3 regions of the Rhodopseudomonas boonkerdii genome follow, and region 3 is predicted to be linked to each of the others. Evidence: predicted binding sites of a transcription regulator. Region 3 holds the regulator's gene; each other region holds the start of a gene.
The links. The regulator LexA, encoded in region 3, represses DNA repair genes until DNA is damaged. The targets are predictions, from matches to a motif close to TGTTCNNNNTGTGTTCNG.
Positions count from the first base shown of each region.

Region 1: a site for LexA is predicted at 5,926-5,943, ahead of E0H22_RS09765 (putative DNA modification/repair radical SAM protein). Genes of this name have one in related genera too.
Region 2: a site for LexA is predicted at 2,396-2,413, ahead of E0H22_RS20540 (PA0069 family radical SAM protein). Genes of this name have one in related genera too.

Region 1 is NZ_CP036537.1:2,099,259-2,107,081, forward strand. Features, by position in the region: gene E0H22_RS09755 (MexW/MexI family multidrug efflux RND transporter permease subunit) at 1-2,707, shown strand, start outside; gene E0H22_RS09760 (UdgX family uracil-DNA binding protein) at 2,987-4,450, opposite strand; gene E0H22_RS09765 (putative DNA modification/repair radical SAM protein) at 4,606-5,847, opposite strand; gene E0H22_RS09770 (ImuA family protein) at 6,007-6,825, shown strand; gene E0H22_RS09775 (Y-family DNA polymerase) at 6,710-7,823, shown strand, end outside.
Region 2 is NZ_CP036537.1:4,472,115-4,479,937, forward strand. Features, by position in the region: gene rnhB (ribonuclease HII) at 1-427, opposite strand, end outside; gene E0H22_RS20535 (VOC family protein) at 499-957, opposite strand; gene E0H22_RS20540 (PA0069 family radical SAM protein) at 1,214-2,374, opposite strand; gene E0H22_RS20545 (glycosyltransferase family protein) at 2,536-3,102, shown strand; gene E0H22_RS20550 (bifunctional helix-turn-helix transcriptional regulator/GNAT family N-acetyltransferase) at 3,285-4,211, shown strand; gene moaB (molybdenum cofactor biosynthesis protein B) at 4,261-4,821, opposite strand; gene ypfJ (KPN_02809 family neutral zinc metallopeptidase) at 4,969-5,904, opposite strand; gene E0H22_RS20565 (site-specific DNA-methyltransferase) at 6,168-7,301, shown strand; gene E0H22_RS20570 (nuclear transport factor 2 family protein) at 7,368-7,796, opposite strand.
Region 3 is NZ_CP036537.1:2,812,422-2,820,244, reverse strand. Features, by position in the region: gene E0H22_RS13065 (Orn/Lys/Arg family decarboxylase) at 1-2,132, shown strand, start outside; gene E0H22_RS13060 (GNAT family N-acetyltransferase) at 2,198-2,707, shown strand; gene lexA (transcriptional repressor LexA) at 2,952-3,662, shown strand; gene E0H22_RS13050 (ComEC/Rec2 family competence protein) at 3,669-5,933, opposite strand; gene E0H22_RS13045 (glutamine--tRNA ligase/YqeY domain fusion protein) at 6,023-7,705, opposite strand.

The DNA.
Region 1 (7,823 bases), 710 kb from region 3:
CCTGAAGTCTACCGGCGAAACCACCGCGATCATGTATCTCGGTTTCTCCAGTGACGAGCTGTCCGGTTCGGCGATCTCGGACTATCTGACACGCGCCGTACAGCCGGTGCTGTCGACTGTCGATGGCGTGGCCAATGCTGAAATCCTCGGCGGCCAGACCTTCGCAATGCGCCTGTGGCTCGATCCCGTGCGCATGAACGGTCGCGGCGTGTCGGCGGACGACGTGGTCAATGCCATCCGCTCCAACAACTTCCAGGCAGCGGCGGGTCAGACCAAGGGCTACTACATCATCTCCAACGTCGCCGCGAACACCGACCTGCAGAATGTCGGCGAGTTCAAGCGGATGATCATCAAGGCGAAGGATGGCGGCTTCGTTCGCATGGAGGATATCGCCACCGTCGAACTTGCCGCGCAAAGCTCCGATGCCAGCGTGGCGTTCAGCGGTGAGCGCGCGATCTTCATCGGCGTGAAATCGACCCCACTCGGCAACCCGCTCAACATCGTCAAGGGCGTGCGCGACCTGTTCCCGGAACTCGAGCGCAACCTGCCGCCATCGATGAAGATGAAGGTGGCCTACGACTCCACCAAGTTCATCACCTCGTCCATCGAGGAGGTGCGCAATACGCTGATCGAAGCGGTGGTGATCGTGGTCGTGGTCATCTTCCTGTTCCTGGCGTCGCTGCGTTCGGTCATCATTCCGGTGGTGACCATCCCGCTGTCGCTGATCGGTGTCTGCAGTCTCATGTTGATGGCCGGGTTCAGCTTCAACCTGCTGACGCTGCTGGCGATGGTGCTCGCCATCGGCCTCGTGGTGGACGACGCCATCGTGGTGGTGGAGAACATTCATCGCCATCTGGAGGAGGGCAAGTCGCCGGTGCAGGCGTCGCTGGAAGGCGCGCGCGAAATCATCGGCCCGGTCATCTCCATGACCATTACGCTGGCGGCGGTCTATGCGCCGATCGGCTTCATCGGCGGTCTCACCGGCGCGCTGTTCCGCGAATTCGCTTTCACGCTGGCGGGCTCCGTGATCGTGTCGGGCGTCATCGCGCTGACGCTGTCGCCGATGATGTGCTCGGTGCTGCTCAAGCAGGAGGAGCCGGGCTGGTTCGCCAAGAAGGTCGACAAGGTATTCGGCGCCACCACGCGCTGGTATGGCCGGCAGCTCGATCGTTCGCTCGACTATCGCCCGATCACCGCCCTGTTCGCGGTGGTCATCCTCGGTCTCGTCGGCTTCATGTATATGAATACGTCCAAGGAGCTGGCGCCCGAGGAAGATCAGGGCATTCTGTTCGCCATCACCAAGGGGCCGAAATACGCCAACATCGACTACTCCGACTATTACGGAGACAAGATGGACAAGGTGTTCGCTCAGTTCCCGGAAACGGATCTGCGCTTCATCATCAACGGCATCAACGGCCCGAATAACGGCATTGCCGGCATGCTCTTGAAGCCATGGGATGAACGCAAGCGCTCGACCAATCAGCTCAAGCAGCCGGTGCAGAACGAGCTCAGCAAGATCGAGGGCGTTCAGGCTTTCGCCTTCAACCTGCCGGCGCTGCCGGGGGGGCCGGGCGGCCTGCCGATCCAGATGGTGATCAGCACCGTCGGCAGCTTCCAGTCGGTCTATGAGGAGATGGTGAAGCTGAAGGCTGAAGCACAGAAGAGCGGTCTGTTCATCGTCTCGGACAGCGACCTCGACTTCAACCAGCCGGTGGTGCGCGTCAGTGTCGACCGGTCGAAGGCGAACGATCTCGGCGTCACCATGCAGAGCGTCGGCAATACGCTGGCTGTGATGCTCGGCGGCAACTATATCAACCGCTTCAACCTCGAAGGCCGCTCCTATCAGGTGATTCCGCAGGTGCCGCGCGGCATGCGCATCTCGCAGGATTCACTCGCCAACTACTATGTGCCGACCGCAACGGGCCAGCAGGTTCCGCTGTCGACGCTGGTGAAGGTGGAAACCGGCACCAATCCGAACGCGCTGTCGCATTTCAACCAGCTGAACTCGGCGACCTTCCAGGCCGTGCCGATGCCGGGTGTGACCGTCGGACAGGCGGTGGACTTCCTCGAACAGGCCGCGAAGAAACTGCCGGCCGGCTTCAACCACGACTATCTCGCTGACTCGCGCCAGTATGTGCAGGAAGGCAACCAGCTCGCGGTGGCGTTCGGCTTTGCGCTGATCATCATCTTCCTGGTGCTGGCGGCGCAGTTCGAGTCGATCCGCGATCCCTTGGTCATCATGATCTCGGTGCCGATGGCCATTTCGGGTGCGTTGATCCCGCTGTTCTTCGGCGTGGCGACGATCAACATCTACACCCAGGTGGGTCTGCTCACGCTGGTCGGCCTGATCTCGAAGCACGGCATCCTGATGGTGGAGTTCGCCAACGAGCTGCAGCTGAAGGAAGGTCTCGATCGTCGCTCGGCCATCGAAATGGCCGCCCGCGTTCGTCTGCGTCCGATCCTGATGACGACGGCGGCGATGGTCACCGGCTTGTTGCCGCTGCTCACCGCATCGGGCGCCGGCGCCGCGAGCCGCTTCTCCATCGGCCTCGTGGTGGTCGCCGGCATGCTGATCGGCACGCTGTTCACGCTGTTCGTGCTGCCCGCGGTCTATGTGGCCATCGCCACCGACCACCGCGCCGGCAAGGAGAGCGAGCGCGCCAGGGAAATCGCCGACTTCGATATGAAGCACGCGAAGACGACGTAACGCATCAGGCCTTGCGGCGCTGAGCTTGCACGAATAGATTGATCCATGTTGGAAGGCGGATCGGCAATGTCGGTCCGCCTTTTGATTTTGAGGGCCTACACACTCAGTCCGTCATGGAGAGGAGGCCTAGCGGCGCAATTGCGCCGCTGAGAGCGCCGTCTCGAACCATGAGTTCGCCTGGCTCGGAGCGTGCAGCCATTCCTTGCGAATGGCTTCACCATTCGCTGGGAGACGCGCGCTTTGCGCGCTCCTCAGGATGAGGGCGGAGTGGAATAGGGGTTACGCAGCCCGTGCTTTTTCGCTCAGATGCGCCGCGACAATGCGCAGGTCTTCGACAAAATTCGCATACTCGGTTGCCCGCGCCTCTTCATCCGGTAGCCGCAATAGATAGGATGGATGTACGGTCACCAGCACGCGTGTGCCGTCATCGAGATCGATCACGCGCCCGCGCGTCTTGCCGACCGGCACGATCTTGCCGAACACGCTCTGCGCAGCCGTCGCGCCCATGGCGACAACGAGCTCGGGTTTCACCAATGCTTTCTCGCGCTCGTACCAAGGGCGGCACGCCTTGATCTCCGGCGTCGCCGGTTTCTGATGCAGCCGGAATTTACCGCGTGGCACGAATTTGAAATGCTTCACGGCATTGGTGACGTAGACTTTCTCGCGGATAATCCCGGCTTCCTTCAGCGCCTTGTCGAGCATCTGCCCGGCCGGACCGACAAATGGTTTGCCGGCAAGGTCTTCCCTGTCGCCTGGCTGTTCACCGACCATCATGACTGATGCATGTTTTGGTCCTTCGCCAAACACGGTCTGCGTCGCGTCTTTCCAGAGCGCGCAGGCGCGGCAGTCTGCAGCCTCATCGCGCAGCGCAGCGAGGCTCGTATCATCAGGATATTCGGTCGGTGCGATAGAATGGGATCTCGCCATGGCATCCTCCCGGCGCTGCGGCTTCTTTGGCTCCTGTGCTTCGGCGGCAATCATTTCGCTCGTGACTCGTTCCGCTTTCTCGATCAGCGGCTTGATCAGCCCGGCTTCGGGCAGGTTGCGCCAGTATTTCCTCGGCATCTCCTTCTGCATCGCTTTGGTCTTCAGGCGGGCTGGATTGAAGATGCTCGCATAGTAGGTGCGCCACGTCTCTTCGAGACGATCGCTCGATGGCGCCATGGATTTATCGACGCCTGGCAAAAACGACACGTCGTGCCCGTCCCAATGCGCGCACAGATCGGGAGTCAGGATCGACCATGCCATGTCGGCAAAGCGCCTTGCGAAGAACGGCGCGGCCAGTTCGACGATGTGATGCTCCGGTTCGAACCAGGCCACAAAATGCGATTGTGGTTCGCGGCCGATCTCGCGAAACCGAACAAAGGCATGCATCTTGTGCTCGTCGCGGCGGATCGCCTTGGCCATGCTTTCCAGTTTTGAAGTGTCTGCATCGGTGGAGAGCTGCAGCAGGTCATGATTGCTGCGCAATCGCCACAGCATGCGATAGAGCAGGGCGAAACGCTCGGGATTGCGATGCAGGATGACGTGTTGCGCGAGATCGACAAAATGGGCGGGGACGTTGAACGTGCCGCGCATCTCTTGGAGCGGTACATCCAGCGTCGCTGGAAACAGCTCCGGCTCATCGCCGTCAGCAACGCGCCAGGTCACATCCTCAGGCGCGACGCCGTTCATCGCCAGTAAACGCGCCGCCTTGCGCCAGCCGTCGAAATCGGTTTCGCCGTTGAGCGTGATGGTGTGCATTGGCTCAAATCTTTCTTCCCAACACTCTCCAGCTCTCATCCTGAGGAGCCGCAGCGGCGTCTCGAAGGATGGCCGCAAGCTCAGCGCCAAGCCAGCTCATGGTTCGAGACGGCGCTTCGCGACTCCTCACCATGAGGAGCTGTGTATTGTGCCTGTCAGAAAGCAAAGCCCAATTGCTTGGCTTTCGGCTTGAAGCGTTCGGCCAGTTGCGCGCTGTCGAGAAGGTGCACGGCCGGCCGATGATCGGGAAGAACGATGAACGGTAACGCCTTGTTCCGCGGGATGTGCAGCTTTGCCAGATCGCCGACGCGGATCGAGGAAATCCGCCGCGTTTCAATGATCCGCTGCACGGCACGCGCACCGAAGCCCGGCACCCGCAACAGGTCTTCGCGGCTGGCGCGGTTGACGTCGAGCGGGAAACGGTCGCGGTGGCGCAGCGCCCAGGCGAGTTTCGGGTCCATGTCCAGCGGCAGCATGCCGCTTTCGCTGCCCACGATCTCGTCGGGATCGAAACCGTAGAACCGCATCAGCCAGTCGGCCTGATATAGCCGGTGCTCACGCATCAAAGGCGGCGCGCGCAGCGGCAGCGAACGGCTAGCATCGGGGATCGGGCTGAAAGCGGAGTAATAGACGCGCTTGAGATGATACGAGCCGTAGAGATTGGCAGAGGTCTTGATGATGGTGGCATCATTGGCGCTGTCGGCGCCGACGATCATCTGCGTGCTTTGACCCGCCGGCGCAAAGCGTGGCGCGGTGCGGCCGCGGGGCGTGGGTTTGGCACCCTCGCGCGCCTCGTCCAGTTTCAGCCGCAGACGTCCCATGGTGCGACGGATCGCGCGGACGTCCTTCTCCGGCGCGAGGTTCTTCAGGCTGCCTTCGTCCGGCACCTCGATGTTGATCGAGAGCCGGTCGGCATATTTGCCCGCCTCGGCGATAAGCGCATCATCGGCTTCGGGGATCGTCTTCAGATGGATGTAACCGCGGAAATGATGCTCTTCGCGCAGCTTGCGCGCGACGGCGACCACTTGCTCCATCGTGTAATCTGCGCTGCGGATGATGCCAGAGGAAAGAAACAGCCCCTCAATGTAATTGCGTCGATAGAAATCCAGCGTCAGCTGCACCACTTCGTCTACGGTGAAGCGCGCCCGCGTTACATTGCTGGAGGCACGGTTGACGCAATAGAGGCAATCGTAGTTGCAGGCATTGGTGAGGAGAATCTTGAGCAGCGAGATGCAGCGGCCGTCCGGCGCATAGGAGTGACAGATGCCCATGCCTGCATCGGTCGATCCCATGCCTTTGCCGTCGCGCGAGTCCCGCTTCTCCGTGCCGCTCGATGCGCAGGAGGCGTCATACTTCGCAGCATCCGCGAGGATCTCCAGCTTGCGCTTCACGTCCATTCCAAATTCCTTCCAATACCACCGCCAAAATTTGGGGCGTGCTCCCCGTTGACTCGTCCGGGCCAGTGGGTTTTATATAGGAACATACCATGAACAATGTGGCCGGCAAAGCGTTCATCAAAAACCTTTGTCGGCACCGGATTTTTTGAGGAGCGTCGCATGACCAGCGCACGCACGGACATGCTTGCGCGCCTGCGCGGCAGCATCGAACGGATCGAGGGTCATGATGACACCGTTCGCTTCGATCGCGTGGCGCTCGGCCATTCCGAGGCCGATACCGTGCTGCAAGGCGGCCTCATGCGTGGCGCCCTGCATGAGGTGTTTGCGCTGGAGACACGGCAGATCGGCGCGGCGACGGGCTTTGTCTCCGGCATCGCCCAGCGCCTGAGCAGGGGCAGGCCGCTGTTCTGGATCCGGCAGGATTTCGTCGCTCGTGAAGCAGGCGCCTTGGCGATGACGGGGCTCAAGGAACTCGGTCTCGATCCGCGCTGCATCGTGCTGGTGCAGGCGGCCGATCACGAGATGGCGCTGCGCGTCGGCGCGGACGCGCTGGCCTGCGATGCGCTCGGCGCCGTGGTGCTCGATCTGTGGGGCGAGGTGCGGGCCTTCGATCTCGTTGCCAGCCGCAAATATACGCTCGCCGCGCAAAGCTCCGGGGTGAGCTGCGTGATGCTGCGTACCTCCGCCTTGCCGATGGTCAGCACTGCGGAGACGCGCTGGGTGGTGCAGGCGGCGCCTTCGCCGGAGGTGGCGCCATGGGAGGCCTGGGGAGTGCCGATCCTCGATGCGCAACTTGTTCGCAACCGCCACGGCATGACAGGCCGTTGGATCATGGAATGGAAATGTGATGAGTGCCTTTTCCGTGAAACCTGGTCTCGTACAGACGAGACGGATTCTCAGTCTGTGGCTGCCGCGCCTGCCGACCGACCGCATCAAGCGCCAGCGCGTCCGCAACGGCGCGTTGCACGACGCGCATGAGCCTGTCATCGTCGTTGCCAAGGAGAACAATGCCTGGCAGGTCACGGCGCTGAACGATGCGGCGGCCGGACTCGGCCTCGAGATTGGCACGCCGCTCGCCAATGCGCGCGCGGTCTGTCCCGATATCGGTGTCTGCGATGCCGATCCTGTCGCCGATACCGAATTGCTGAATGCCATCGCCGACTGGTGCGATCGTTTTACGCCGCTGGTTGCGCTCGATCCGCCGCATGGCCTGTTTCTCGATATCACCGGCTGCGCGCATCTGTTCGGCGGCGAGGCGGCGCTGATGCGGCAACTATGCGACACGCTGCACCGGCAGGGTTTCATTGTCAGTGCAGCCATTGCCGGCACCTCGATCTGCGCCCGTACACTGAGCCGTTACAAGCCCAATTACATCGTGGCTGCCGGCGACGAAGCCAAGGCCGTCACGCCGCTGCCACTTTATCCGCTCGGTGCCGATGATACGATCATCCGCGGTCTGCGCCGGGCTGGTCTCAAGACCATCGGCGATGTCGCGGCGCGTGGTCGTCATGAAATCACTGCGCGCTTTGGTGCGGCTTTCACCGCATTGCTGGAAGCGGCACTGGGGCAAAGCGACAGTCCGATCAGTCCGCGAAAACCGCTGCCGGATTACATCGTCGAGAAACGCTTCCCCGAGCCGATCGCGACGGATGCCGTAATCGCGGCGACGCTGCATGGTTTGGCCGGCATGCTGATCGCGGCAATGGACAAGCAGGGCAAAGGCGCACGTCTGCTGGAGGCGGCTTTTTTCCGCACCGATGGTGCGGTCCGCGTGATCGGCGCACAGACCGGGCAAGCGGTGAACCGCGTCGAGACCATAGACCGTCTGTTTCGCGAGCGCCTCGACGCCATCGCCGATCCCCTCGATCCCGGCTTCGGTTTCGACATGATCCGGCTCTCGGCCAGCCACACCGAAATCGTGGTGCAGCAGCAGAACGATCTCGACAGCCGCGTGCAGGACAATGACGAGGTGCTTG
Region 2 (7,823 bases), 1.7 Mb from region 3:
GCGGCGCTTCCGGCAGCGAGGCGACGGCACGCGCCAGCGCCCAAAGGGAGGCACGCAAAATGTTGTCGCGGTCGATCCGCGCCGGCGAAGCATAGGCGACGGCGAAGGACGATGTCGCGCAGATCTCCTCGAATAGCGCCTCCCGCCTGGCTTCGGTCAGCTTCTTGGAGTCGTCGAGGCCCTTGGGAATGCGCTTGGGATTCAGGATCACAGCGGCAGCCACCACCGGCCCGGCGAGCGGCCCGCGGCCGGCTTCGTCGCAGCCCGCAACCGGCCAGATCCCCTGCTTCAGCAGCGCCCGCTCGCGCCTGAAGCTCGGATGCCCGGCGCCGACGATCGGCTTGCGCGGCGTTGTAGCCGCAGCTTTGGGCTCCGCCCTCTTGAGCTCCGCTGTCTTGGCCGGTTTGTTTCTGGTTTCCCGAATCATGGGCGGATGGTGCGCATCCTGCCCTAGGGGCGCAACCTGGAACCCGAAATCATGCCCACTATCCCAGCCACCTAATCGGCCAGATGCACCCGCCGGTCGTCGCCAACCTCGATGCCTGGCGCCGTTACCACGTCCCAGGCATGACCGTCGGGATCGGCGAAATAGCCGGAATAGCCGCCGTAAAAGGTTTCATGCGCCGGCTTGATCAGCGTTGCGCCGCAAGCGACGGCAAGCGTCAGCACAGCATCGACCTCCTCGCGCGAGTGGCAGTTCCAGCCCATCGTGGTCCCGCGAAAGGCCTGAGGCCGCGGCTGGTCGGGCAGCTGGGCATCGTCGGCCAGTCGATCCCATGGGAAAAGTGCCAGCAGGCTGGCGCCGGTGTCGAAGAAGGCGATGGCTTCCCCGGTCTCCTTGGCTTTTCGCTGGAAACCGAGCGCCTCGTAAAAGGCGATGCTGCGGCGGATATCGTGGGTGCCAAGGGTTACCGCGGTCAGGCGCGGCACCGGTTTGGGTCGATCGCTGCTCGTCACTTTACAGTCCTTCATTCTACGCGAAATAAAAAGCGGAGAAGGGGTCGCCGGCCGGCTCTGGTTTCCGGCCGACGCCCCTTCCCCGAGTTGCTCCCAAGATTGCGAGACCTTCAGGAGTAAACTCTTATGTTGTCCCGGACGCGGTGCAGCGCTTGCGCTAGTCCGCAGAGCCGGGACCGCATCAAGCCCGGAGTTCGTGGCGGTCCCGGCTCTGCGGAGCGGCACTTCGCGCCGCATCGCGTCCGGGACAAAGCACCTAAAACAAACTCAGTTGCTGCCCCGCGCCGGCGGGCTTCTCGAAATGATCGAGCGTCAGCTTCGATCGCTTCTTGTTGAGGCCGAGCTTGGCGCAGGCGACCTCGAAACGGCGGCCGATCATCCAGGCCATCGGCCCGGTGCCCTTCATGCGCGTGCCCCACTGCGAATCGTAATCGCGGCCATCGCGCATCTCGCGGATCAGCGTGAAGACATGGCGATAGCGATCCGGGTAATTCGCCATCAGCCATTCCCGGAAGAGATCGCGCACCTCCAGCGGCAGACGCAGCAGCACATAGCTCGCTTCCTTCACCCCGGCATGCGCGGCGGCATCGAGAATGCGTTCGATCTCGCTGTCGTTCAGCGCTGGAATCACCGGCGCGACCATCACCGTGGTCGGAACACCGGCTTCGGACAGCAGCCTTAGCGCTTCCAGCCGCTTCGGCGGCGTCGAAGCGCGAGGCTCCATGGCGCGCGCCAGCTTCGGATCGAGCGAGGTGACCGACAATGCCACCTTGACGAGATTACGCTTCGCCATGCGGGCGAGAATATCGATGTCGCGCACCACCAGCGCCGATTTCGTCACGATCCCCACGGGATGGCCGGTCTTCTCCAGCACTTCGAGAATGCCGCGCATCACTTTGCGCTCGCGCTCGATCGGCTGATACGGATCGGTATTGGTGCCGATCGCAATCATCTTCGGCTCGTATTCCGCGGCCGACAGCTCCTTTTCGAGGAGAGCCGGCGCATCCGGCTTCACGAACAGTTTGGATTCGAAGTCGAGCCCCGGCGAGAGACCGAGATAGGCATGGGTCGGCCGTGCGAAGCAATAGACGCAGCCATGCTCGCAGCCGCGATAAGGATTGATCGAACGGTCGAAACCGATATCCGGTGACTCGTTGCGCGTAATGACCTTTCGCGCCGTATCCGTCGCGACAGTCGTCTTGAATGGCGGCAGATCGTCCAGGCTCTGCCAGCCATCGTCGAAGGCGACCCGCGCCTCCTTCTCGTAACGGCCGCTGTCATTGGATTGGGCGCCGCGACCGCGCCGCCGCTGGCGGTCGATCGCGACCTCGATCGCCGGGAATGGCGATGATAGTCCCGCGATATCGGACGGCGCGGGAGCGGTCGGCATCTGGAGGGCTGCGGCGTTCTGATTCATGAAGCCACGCTATCAGCTTCATAGAACATATCAAGAACAAAAGAAAAGCCGACGCCACCGCGCCCACAGCCGTGCATTAAGCAAGGACAGCTTCTGTCGCTGCTTTCACTATGACGAAATGATAACGCAAGCACGCGGCCCTTGAGGTATTATCCACACCCATGCTGAGCGTGATCATCCCCACCGACGGAGTAGAACAGCCCGCAGTCGCCACGTTGGCGGCGCTGGTGCCTGGCGCAGCTGCGGGCGTGATCCGCGAGGTGCTGCTGGTCGATCGTGCCGGAACCAATGTGATCGAGCACGTCGCCGATGTCGCCGGCTGCGATTTTCTGACCTCCACCGGCTCACGGGCTGCGGCAATGGCTGCGGGTGCAAAAGCCGCGCGCTCGCCCTGGCTGATGTTTCTTCATGCCGGCGCGGTGCTGGACCATGGCTGGATCGAAGAAACACAGCAATTCATTCAGCGCGTCAGCGCCAGCGACCGCCCGCGCGCCGGCATCTTTCGCTATGCCCGTTCGCCCTATGCTGAAACGGGTTTTGGCGACGGAGTGAAGCATCTGCTCCGGTCCATCAGCGGCCCCAAGGCCGATCAAGGTCTTCTGATCGCACGCGATCACTATGAGCGCCTCGGCGGCCATGCCGACGCGCCCCGCTCCGAGGCCCGGCTGCTGCGCCAGCTCGGTTCCTCGCGCACCATGCTGCGCAGCCGGATCATTATGGTGGCCTGACCTGTAGGATGGGTAGAGCGCAGGCGCACAGCGCCGGAGCGAAACCCATCGGCGGAGCCTGCCGCATCGAAGGAATGATGGGTTTCGCTCCGCTCTACCCATCCTACGGCCGATCCGAGACAATTAAATGATTGCCAAAAGCAACAAATTGATTGACATTAGCAATCATTGAGGTTGCCACAATGTCCTGCTCGCCCGCCACCGATCCCGTTGCCGCCGTTCGTGCTTTCAATCGCTTCTACACGCGCAAACTTGGCGTGCTGGACCAGCAATTGCTGGCGAGCCCGTATTCTCTCACGGAGGCGCGCGTGTTGTACGAACTCGCGCATGAAGACAGCCTGTCGGCACGCACGATCGGCGATGCTCTCGGCCTTGACGCCGGTTATCTTAGCCGCATTCTGAAAGGCTTCACGGAAAAAGGCCTGATCTCGCGCAAGCCCTCGGCCAAGGATCGGCGTCTTCACCAATTGAGCCTCACGGCCAAGGGCCGTCTCGCCTTTGGCCGTCTCAACCGCGGATCACACGATCATGTCGAAGCCATGCTGAACAAGCTCGGCACCGACGCTCCGCGCGTCGTGCAGGCGATGACCATTATCGAGAAGCTGCTCGGCACGGATGAAGGCCACAGGCCTCTCGCGATGCTACGCGACCCGCGGCCTGGCGATATGGGTTGGGTGGTACAGAGCCACGGTGCACTCTATGCATCCGAATACGGTTTCGATGCCTCCTTCGAAGGACTCGTTGCCGACATCGTCGCCAAATATCTCGCCGCCTTCGATCCTTCGCGCGAGCGCTGCTGGATCGCGGATATGGATGGCCGGCAGGTCGGCTCGATCTTTCTCGTCAAGGGATCGGACGACATCGCGAAAATCCGCCTGCTGATCATCGATCCCGCCGGCCGCGGCCAGGGGCTCGGGCATCGGCTGGTCGCTGAAGCCATCGGTTTCGCGCGGCAATGCGGCTATCGGAAAATCACGCTGTGGACGCAGAGCAACCTGTTCGCGGCGCGCAAGATTTACGAACGCGCCGGCTTCAAGCTCGTCGCCAGCGAGCCGCATCGCAGCTTCGGGCAGAACCTCGTGGGCGAGACCTGGGAACTCGTCCTGTAGGATCGGTTGAGCGGAGGCACAAAGCGCCGCAGCGATACCCGCTACGAAATCAGGCCGACCCACCTTTCGCCTTCGGCCGCAGCAGATGCTCATCCAGCCGCGGCATGATCTCAACGAAATTGCACGGGCGTGTGCGGTAATCGAGCTGGGCTTTCAGGATACCGTCCCAGCCATCGCGGCATGCCCCCGGTGACCCCGGCAGGCAGAAGATGAAGGTCGCACCTGCCGTGCCCGCCGTGGCGCGGCTCTGAATGGTCGAGGCACCGATTTTGGCATGGCTCAGCATATGAAACGCGATGGAGAAACCATCCATCCGCTTTTCGAACAGAGGCTCGATCGCCTCCGGCGTCACATCGCGGCCAGTGAAGCCGGTCCCACCCGTCGTGATAATCGCATCGATACCGGGATCGGCGATCCATGATTTCACTACTGCGCGGATCGCCTCGACATCGTCGGTGACGATCTCACGCTTCGCCAGGACATGACCTGCAGAGGTCAGCCGATCCGCCAGCGTCGCGCCGGATTTGTCATCATCGAGCGAGCGCGTGTCGGAAATCGTCAGCACCGCGATGTTGAGCGGCACGAAGGTTTTGGATTCGTCGATGGACATGAACTCGGTCCTTTCACGTCCCGGGCGCGATGCGGCGTCCTTTGCGCCGCTTCGCAGAACCGGGACCGTAGCAAAAATCGGAATTCGTGACGGCCCCGGCTCTGCGGAGCGGCACTTCGCGCCGCGCCGCGTCCGGGGCACAGCGCGTCAAAGTCGATCCGTACCGAACGTATTGCAGGCCTGGATGGTCCCCTGTTGGTAACCTACCATAAACCAGCGCTTGCGCTGCGCGGCCGAGCCGTGGGTGAAGGAGTCCGGCACGACGCGGCCCTGCGCCTGGCGCTGCAGCGTATCGTCGCCGATCGCCGCCGCGGTCTGCAGCGCCGCATCGATATCGCCCTGCTCAAGGAAGCCGGGACGCTTCTTCTCCTCGCGATTGACCCAGACGCCGGACAGGCAGTCCGCCTGCAGCTCCACGCGCACCTGCAGGTTATTCGCTTCCGCCTTACTGGATGCTTGCTGTTGCGCGCGCGTCACGCGCGGGATGATGCCGAGCAGGTTCTGGACGTGATGGCCGGCTTCATGCGCGATGATATAGGCGGCGGTGAACTTGCACGCATTTCCCGAGCAGCCGCGAAACTTGGTCTCGACCTGCCGGAAGAAGCTGGTGTCGAGATAGATCTTCTGGTCCGGAGGGCAATAGAACGGCCCCATCGCCGACTGCGCCATGCCGCAGCGGCCGCCATTGGTGGCATTGCGAAACAGTACGATCTGCGGACCCTTGTAGGTTTGCCCGCTCTCGCGGAAAATCTCGCTCCAGCGATCGTCGATCTCGCCGAGCACGCCGGAAATCATGCTGCCCATTTCGTCCGTCGGTGCACCCGACTTGCTCGGCGCCGAACGGCGATCGGTCTGGTAGGTCGGCGCCTGCTGGCCGCCGGTGAAAATCTCCGCGCCGCTGATGAGCAAACGCGGATCGATGCCGAGCGCCCAGCCGACAAGTCCGAGCACGATCACTGTGCCGATGCCGAGACCGCCGCCTCCGCCGGGAATGCCAAAACCGCCTCCGCCGCCGTAACCACCGCCATCGTCGTCGCGACGGTCATCGATATTATCGCTGCGACGGAAATCATCGTAACGCATCGGGCAATTCCTTCATTTCAACGCGCGGCTGTCGGACCAGTTGCGAGACGACCAACCAGAGGCATCGGCCGAACATAACGCGCAAACAACGCAAAATTTCCGCATCGCGTTAAGCATAAGCATTAGCCTGCCCGGCAAAACTTGCCTAGCGCGATTCCATTACCAATTAAGTCGATTTTTACTTTGCCCGTTCACATTACCGGTCAGTCGGTTGTTTAGTCCCGCGTCGCCGACAGCGTCGCCTGAGTCAGAGTAATTGAGTCATGGTTGGTTCGCGTAGCGGGGCGTCCTTGAGGGCGTCCCGCACACAACTCGAGTCACGTCTTACCCACGATATCATCGTCGGCGATTGCGTCGCCGAGATGTCGAAACTCCCGGCAGGTTCGGTCGATCTGGTCTTTGCAGATCCGCCCTATAACCTGCAGCTGAAGGGCGACCTGAAACGCCCCGACGATTCCCATGTGGATGCCGTCACCGATGACTGGGACAAGTTCTCGTCATTCGCGGCATATGACGACTTCACGCGCGCATGGCTGCTGGCCGCGCGGCGCGCCATGAAGCCGTCGGCGACCCTGTGGGTGATCGGCTCCTATCACAACATTTTCCGCGTCGGCGCGATCATGCAGGACCTCGGTTTCTGGGTTCTCAACGACATCGTCTGGCGCAAGTCGAATCCGATGCCGAATTTCCGCGGCCGACGGTTCACCAATGCGCATGAAACCATGATCTGGGCCGCCCGCGACGAAAAGGCGAAGGGTTACACCTTCAATTACGAAGCGCTAAAGGCCGCCAACGACGACGTGCAGGCCCGCTCCGACTGGCTGATCCCGCTCTGCACCGGCGACGAGCGCCTGAAGGGCGACGACGGCAAGAAAGTGCATCCGACGCAGAAGCCCGAAGGCCTGCTCGCCCGCGTGCTCCTGTCCTCGTCGAAGCCCGGCGATCTCGTGATCGATCCGTTCAACGGCACCGGCACCACGGGCGCCGTCGCCAAGCGGCTTGGCCGCTCCTATATCGGCTTCGAGCGCGATAGGGAGTATGCGAAAGCCGCCAGGGCCCGCATCGCCGCCATCGAGCCCTTGCCGGAAGCCACGCTCGCCCCGTTCATGACCGCCCGCAGCGCCCCGCGCGTGGCCTTCGCCGAACTGGTCGAACGCGGTCTCATTTCGCCCGGCACCAAGCTGGTCGACGCCAAGAAGCGTCACGGCGCTCTGGTGCGCGCCGACGGTGCCATCATGTTCGGCGACAAGGTCGGCTCGATCCACCGCATGGGCGCCATGGCCCAGGGCGCGGCCGCCTGCAACGGCTGGACGTTCTGGCATGTCGAGACGAAGAAGGGCCTGCGCCTGATCGACGAATTGCGTGCAGAAATCCGCAGCGAGATGGGCGCGGGCTGAGATTGCGCACGATCGACCGCATAAACATTCATGACGAGCCGGGCAGCTGCCCGGCTCTTCTGCGTTTCAGGCGACAGCGGTGACCCGATCCTGCGGAAACGGTCCCAGCGCGCGTTCGGTCAAGGCAGAATCACAATATTCGCGCACGGCCGTAACCTTGCCGTCGCGCACCGTCCAGACAATGCAGTACTCATTGTCATAACGTGCACCGGTCTTGGTAAGGTTGTCGCCTCTGGCTTCGACCACCACGAGATCGCCCTCGGCGACAAACGTGTGCGGCACAGTCCGCGTGCGATCGGTCAGCAGGCTCCGCACATGGCCCATCAGACCATTGAGAATTGCATCCCGACCGCGAAAGGTGCGCGACCATGAGTATTGGCCGGTGACCGTCCAGGTCGCGTCCTCGGCCAGCACGTCCATGAAGGTCGTGCCGCTGCGATTGGTTGAATCGCTATAGATCTGCTGGATCAGCTTCTTGTTGTCGTTCGTGCTCATCGCCATCACTCCATCGGTTGGCAGGCA
Region 3 (7,823 bases):
TGCGCCGTCGCGGCCTCGATTTCCCGATCATGCTCCTGATCCGCCGCCAGCGCTTCGAGGATATCCCGGTCGAGGTGCTCGACTTCATCGACGGCTATATCTTCCTGTCGGAGGAAACCCCGCCCTTCATCGCCAAGAACCTGATCAGCCGCCTCAAGCAATATGCGGAGACGCTGAAGACGCCGTTCTTCGGCGCTCTCGTCGATTATGCCGAGGAAGGCAACCAGCTCTGGACCTGCCCGGGGCACAATGGCGGCGTATTCTACAGCCGCAGCCCGATCGGCCGTGTCTTCATGGAGCATCTCGGCGAAGCCGTGTTCCGCGACGACCTCGACAATTCCGTACTCGACCTCGGCGACCTCCTTACCCACGAAGGTCCCGCCCTTCAGGCCCAGAAAGAAGCCGCGCAGATTTTCGGCGCGGAGAAGACCTACTTCGTCCTCAACGGCACTTCGACCTCCAACAAGGTCGCGCTCTCTGCGCTGGTGACCGATGGCGATCTCGTGCTGTTCGACCGCAATAATCACAAAGCCGCACTGCATGGCGCGCTGATGATCTCCGGTGGCACGCCGATCTATGTGCCGACCGTGCGCAATCCCTGGGGCCTGATCGGCCCGATGGACTGGAATGCCTTCAGCGAAGAATCCCTGCGCGAGCGTATCCGTACCAATCCGCTGGTCACCGACAAAGATGCCTGGAAGCGCGAGCGTCCGTTCCGCGTCGCCGTCATCGAGCAGTGCACCTATGACGGCACCATCTACAGCGCCGAGATGATCATCAAGCGCATCGGCCATCTCTGCGATTACATCCTGTTCGACGAAGCCTGGGCGGGCTTCATGAAATTCCACCCGCTCTATGCCGGCCGTTTCGCCATGGGCCTGAAGGAGTTGGGTCCGGACTCGCCGGGCATCATCGCGACCCAGTCGACGCACAAGCAGCTCGCCAGCTTTTCGCAGGCCTCGCAGATTCACATGAAGGATCGCCACATCCGCGGTCAGAAGCGCCGCGTCGAGCATCGCCGCTTCAACGAGAGCTTCATGCAGCACGCATCGACGTCTCCATTCTATCCGCTGTTCGCCTCGCTCGACGTAGGTGCGCAGATGATGAAGGGCCGCTCGGGCGAAGTGCTGTGGGACGATACGATCCGTCTCGGCATCGAGCTGCGCAAGAAGATGCGCGCGGTACGCCGCGAATTCGAGGAAAAGGAGACGCGACCCGAGCGGCGCTGGTTCTTCGAGCCATTCGTGCCGCAGCGCGTGGACATTCCCGACGTCGCGCAGCCCGGCGCTACCCACAGCGTACCATGGGAAAGCATCAGCACCGACCAGCTCGCCACCAATCCCGCTTTCTGGCAGCTGTCGCCGGATGCGAAATGGCACGGTTTCCCGGATATGGAAGCCGGCTTCACCATGACCGATCCGAACAAGCTGACGGTGCTGACGCCGGGCTTCGATCGTGCCACCGGCGGCTATGCCGAACACGGCATTCCGGCACCGGTCGTCGCGCAATATTTGCGCGAAAACCAGATCGTACCGGAAAAGAACGATCTCAACTCGCTCCTTTTCCTGCTCACGCCCGGCGTCGAGGCCAGCAAGGCCGGCACGCTGGTGTCGGGCCTCGTGGCCTTCAAGAAATTCCATGACGACAATGCTCTGCTCGAAGACGTAATTCCGGAATTCGCGCGCCGCCGTCCGGCCCGCTATGCCGGCGTACGCCTGCGCGACCTTTGCGCCGACATGCACAAGTTTTATCGCGCGGCCGACGTGAGCGGCCTGCAGGCGAAGCAGTTCATGGATCAGCACATGCCGGAGATCGCGATGTCACCGCACGATGCCGCGCGTCTCCTGGTGCGTAACGACGTCGACTATCTGCCTATCGACGAGATTACCGGCCGCATCGCCACCACGCCCTTCGTGGTCTATCCGCCCGGCATCGCCACCATCGTGCCGGGCGAGCGCCTCACCGAGCGCGCGCAGCCGATGATTGATTATCTCAAGATGTTCGAGACCTGTTTCAACACCTTCCCGGGCTTCGACGTCGAAATCCAGGGCGTCTATCGAAAGGTGGATGCCAGCGGACGCATCCGGCTCCATACTTACGTGGTTTCCCAAGAGCGGGATCCACGGAAGTGACTTTACAGGCAGAGACCGAAACACCGATCGTCGTTCGCCCGTCGCGTGACAGCGATGTGGACGCCATGCTCGCGATCTATCGCCGTCACATCCGCCAGGGTGTGGAAGAAGGCGTCAGCGATGCCGACGCGATGCAGCCGGACGATCTGCGCGATCGCCGCAAGAACCTGAAGAACAAGCGCTTCCCCCATATCGTGGCGACGCGCGGCGGCGAAGTGGTCGGCTACGCCTATGTGGTTCAGTTTCGTAAGCGTCCGGCCTATCGCTATGCGGTGAAGCACTCGATCTATGTGCATCACGAACACACCGGCAAAGGCGTGGGTGCCAGGTTGCTGCGCGAACTGATCGACGTCTGCGCAGCCGCCGGCTTCAGGCAGATCATCGGCTATATCGACGCCGATAACGTCGCCTCCCTCGGTCTGCACGACCGCTTCGGCTTCGTCCGTGCGGGCGTTCTTTCCGGTGTCGCCTATCGCTCCGGTCGCTGGGCCGACACGGTAATGGTACAGCGCTCGCTCGCTGCCGGCGCGACCACGCCGCCGCCGCCGATGCCGCTGTCCGAACGAATTCTCTGAGCCAAAATCCGGTCGATAAACCGCATCTTTGAAGCGAAATTAGTGATTGCGGAACATCTACGGAACAGATAGGGTCCGTTCATGATTTGTTTCGAGATTCTGTGGCTTAGTGAAATCGAGAGTGCCCAAACTCGTGACTGCCTCGCCTGATGGCCTCACCGGCCACCAATCGCGAGGTCCTGAAACACACGCGGCGGCCCGACCACCGTCACTTGATGGCCTTGCCAACTGAGGATGGCTTCAGATGCTCACGCGCAAACAATACGAACTGCTCCGTTTTATCGACCAGCGGCTAAAGGAAGCCGGCGTCCCCCCTTCCTTCGACGAAATGAAGGATGCGCTGGATCTGCGCTCCAAATCGGGAATCCATCGGCTGATCACCGCGCTGGAAGAACGCGGCTTCATCCGCCGCCTGCCCAACCGCGCCCGCGCGATCGAAGTGATCAAGCTGCCAGAATTGAACACGGCTGCACCGGCCGCTCGACGGGGTTTCACGCCGAGCGTGATCGAGGGAAATCTCGGCAAGAACCGGTCCACCCCCGCCCCTGTTGCGAGCGACGATGACGGCGGTCGCACCATTTCGGTGCCTGTCATGGGCCGGATAGCAGCCGGAACGCCCATCGAGGCGCTGCAGACCCGCAGCCACTCCATTAGCGTACCGCAGGACATGCTCGGCAGCGGCGAACATTACGCCCTCGAAGTACGAGGCGATTCCATGCAGGACGCCGGTATTCTCGATGGCGACATGGCACTGATCCAGAAGTCCGACAGCGCCGATACCGGCGACATTGTCGTCGCCCTGATCGACGACGAGGAAGCCACACTGAAACGCTTCCGCCGCCGCGGCGCGTCCATCGCGCTGGAGCCGGCGAACACGGCCTATGAGGTTCGCATCCTGCCGCCGAACCGTGTCCGCATCCAGGGTAAGCTCACCGGCCTCTATCGCCGCTACTGAGCGCGCTCACTGCTCGTCGGGCTGGAGATCCGTCTCCGCCGGCGTTGCATCGACCGGCCGGGATCGCGAACTGTCGGTCGGTGCTTCTGATCCAATGGCCTCAAGCGGGGCGCGTGCCCAGGGGCGATCGAGACCGCGAGCGCGGGAAGCTTCGATAACAAAGCCGTCGCTGGAGCGATACAGGCCCGTTGCCCCCCGAACTCGCAGAGTCTCGCGATCGATCACCATCGCCCTGCAATCGGCCGGCGGCTGACGGGCTGTGACAATCACCGCGGCTCGCGCGCAATCGTCGCTGAATGCGTCTGCCTGCAATGTCAGCGCGATCAGGCTCCCGTCGCCGAGGGCCGTGACGCAGCCCGACGGGTCGCACGATACACCATGGCCGAGCGATGCATCTGTCGGCAATCTTGCGTCTGCATCCGCGCCCAGCCATTCCTTCACCTGAAACGCATCTTTGGCGCTCCGCATCACATGCAGCCGCCCGTCGCGCCCGCGCACAGCCACGCTATGACCGTCGGCGGCAATCAGGACATCGGGTTGCTTTGTCGATGCGGCCCAGAACATCGCCATCGCCAGAGCGATCGCGCCCGCATAGCGTAGCGGCGTCCGCAGCAATGCCAGAAGGACAATGCCGAAGCTGGCTAGGACCAACGGTCCTGTCCCGAAGGCGGGCACCCGGCCGATCGCGCCTGGCAATCCGGCCACCCATTTGGACACAAAGATCATCCATTGAAGGCCAAGCTCCATGATCTGCCAGAACACGCTGTCGAAGCCGAACGGGATGGCGAGAAGACCGAGCAGCCCCGCCGGCATCACGAGCGCCGACACCACCGGCATCGCCAGCAGATTGGCCACGATCCCGTAGGGCGTGATGCGATGGAAATGGTAGGCCGCGTAAGGCATCGTCGCGAGACCGGCGATCAACGAAGCCAGCAGCAGCAGTGCAAGTTCGCGCCCGCCCCACAGCGCGATCCGTGCCATGATCGAACTTTCCGATGTCGCAAACAGCGCGGGCATCCCGATCTGGACCAAGGCGACGAGACCGAGCGTCGCAGCAAAAGACATCTGAAAGCTCGGATGTACCAGCGCTTCCGGTGTGATGGCGAGCACGATCAGCGCTGCGATCGCCAACGTGCGAAAGGTGATGGCGCGGCGATCGACCATGATTGCGATCAGCACCACCGCCGTCATGATAAAGGAACGTTGTGTCGCGACCTCGGCACCGGACAGCAGCAGATAGAAAAGCGCGGCAAGCAGCGCCGCAGCGGACGCGGCTTTCTTGATCGGGAATGTCACCGTCAGCAACGGGACCAGCGCCAGCAGCGCCCGCGTCACGAAAAATACGACGCCGGCGACCACCGCCATGTGATAACCCGAGATTGACAACACATGGCCGAGTCCCGAGATAAACATCGCGTCGTTGACGTCAGACGAAATCGCGTCGCGCCGGCCGGTCAGGAGTGCCGTCGCGATGGCACGGTTATCCCCCGCGAGCGATGCACGGATACGCGCATCGATAGCGTCCCGCATGCCTTGCATGGTCGCGGCATACTGCAAGTGACGCGGCGGCGGGGTCGGCGGATCAATCTTCTTGATCGCACCTGTGACAAAGCCAGAAGCACCGATCCCCTGGAAATAGAGGTCCCGTGCGAAGTCGTAACCGCCCGGCCTGAGCGGCGCGAGCGGTGGCTGCAGCCGCGCCTTGAGTTCGATAAAACTACCGACCGCCGGCGCATGGCCCTTCTTCACCGACAGCCGGACACGGGTCAGCTTGGGCGCATCTCGTCGTGTCTCCATCGTCGTCACGCGCAGGACGAAGCGATCGCTACGCTCGCGCTCCTCACGGGTTTCGACAAAGCCGGTCAGCGCCGCGCCGAACAATGGCTTCGCGAGCACTTCATGTCCGACGCGCTCACTTTTCCATGTCGCCGTCGCAAAGCCCGAAGCGATTGCAGCCGCCAGCAGAACGTATGAGAATATGAAAGACCTTCGCAGCAACACGGCTGCGATTGCGAATAGGCAAGCGGCGCCTGCTGCCACCCAAACCACCGGCTCACGCTCGGCCGCAAAGTATAGCGCGATCCCGGCTCCAAAGGCCACCGGCACCCATGGCAACAAGCGCCCCGGACCGGTTTCAGCCTGCGTCCATGCCCGCAGCCAGTCGAACGGCAACGTCCAGGAATTGTCGGAGGCGAGTGCGCCGGCAGACCCGCGCGGCGGCCATGTGACCGCCTTCGCCTGATTGCGCTGCCGTCCCCCGCTCTGCGCCATCGAACCGTCCGTTCGCCCTCCCCGATGCTATCGCAAGGGCGACACGCGGCTAGCGGAACGGATGCAGAATACGCGAAGGATTCGCGCGCTCAGGCCAGCTTGGCGTAACTGTCGCGCAGGCCGACGGTGCGGTTGAACACCGGCTTGCCAGGCGCACTGTCCCGGTCGCGGCAGAAATAGCCCTGCCGCTCGAACTGCATCGCACCGTCGTAATTGTCGCTCGCCAGGGCCGGCTCCAGCATCGCGCTGTCCAGCACTTCGAGCGAATTCGGATTGAGCTGCGAAGCGAAGCTCGCGGCCTCCGGCGTCGGCGTCGCGAACAGTTGCTCGTAGACACGCACTTCGGCCGGCACCGCATGCTGCGCGCTGACCCAGTGGATCGTCGCCTTTACCTTGCGGCCATCCGGGGCGTTGCCGCCCCGCGTTTCGGGATCGTAGGTGCAGCGCAGCTCCACCACCTCGCCCTTGTCGTTCTTCACGACATCCCTGCAGGTGATAAAGTAGCCGTAGCGCAGACGCACCTCGCGGCCCGGCGCCATGCGGAAGAACTTCTTCGGCGGATCCTCCATAAAGTCCTCGTGCTCGATATAGAGCTCGCGGCTGAACGGAATCTGGCGGGTGCCGAGTGAGGCATCGTCGGGATGATTGACCGCCTCGAGCTGCTCGACCTGCCCTTCCGGATAGTTTTCGATCACTACCTTCAACGGCCGCAACACCGCCATGCGGCGGGGCGCAGCGCGGTTCAGCACCTCGCGCACGGCGAAATCGAACATCGACAGATCGACGGTGGAGTTCGCCTTGGCGACGCCAATGCGCTTGATGAATTCACGCAACGCCTCAGCGGGAATGCCGCGGCGCTGCAGGCCAGCCAAAGTCGGCATGCGCGGATCGTCCCAGCCGGAGACATGGCCGCCGCGCACGAGCTCGGTGAGCACGCGCTTCGACAGCAACGTATAGGTCATGTTGAGCCGCGCGAATTCATACTGATGCGGACGCGATGGCACCGGCAGATTATCCAGGCACCAGTCGTAGAGCGGTCGGTGATCCTCGAATTCCAGCGTACAGATCGAATGCGTCACATGCTCGATGGCATCCGACTGGCCGTGGGCGAAGTCGTAGCTCGGATAGATCTTCCAGGCCTCGCCAGTGCGCGGGTGATGCGCATGCAGGATGCGGTAGATCACGGGATCGCGCAGATTGATGTTGCCCGCGGCCATGTCGATCTTGGCGCGTAGCACGCGCGCACCATTCGGGAATTCGCCGGCGCGCATGCGCGCGAACAGATCCAGATTTTCCTCCACACTACGGTCGCGGAAGGGGCTGTTCTTGCCGGGCTCGGTGAGCGTGCCACGGGCAATGCGCATCTCGTCGGGCGACTGGTCATCCACATAGGCCTTGCCCGCACGGATGAGGTGCACGGCCCAGTCATAGAGTTGTTCGAAATAGTCCGAGGCAAAATGCAGGTTGCCCTCACCCCAGTCGAAGCCGAGCCAGCGAACATCGCGCTGGATGGCGTCGATATATTCCTGCTCTTCCTTGGTCGGATTGGTGTCGTCGAAACGCAGGTTACAGTGCCCGCCGAACTCGGCGGCGACGCCGAAATTCAGGCAGATCGACTTGGCGTGGCCGAGATGCAGGTAACCATTCGGTTCCGGCGGAAAGCGCGTCACCACGCTTGTGTGCTTGCCGGTTTCGAGGTCCACCGCCACGATGTCGCGGATGAAATCGCGGCCGGCCTCACTGGCGCTGCCCGCGGTCGATTCGTCTGTCATAAGCTGCCTTTCAGATTGCGCCCTATGTGCCAAATCCGAGCGCTCCCGCCAAGGGGAGCCGATCGGGGCCCCAAAAGGTTCCGGGCGGAAAGGCAGGCATTTTTGCCCATTGGGCAGC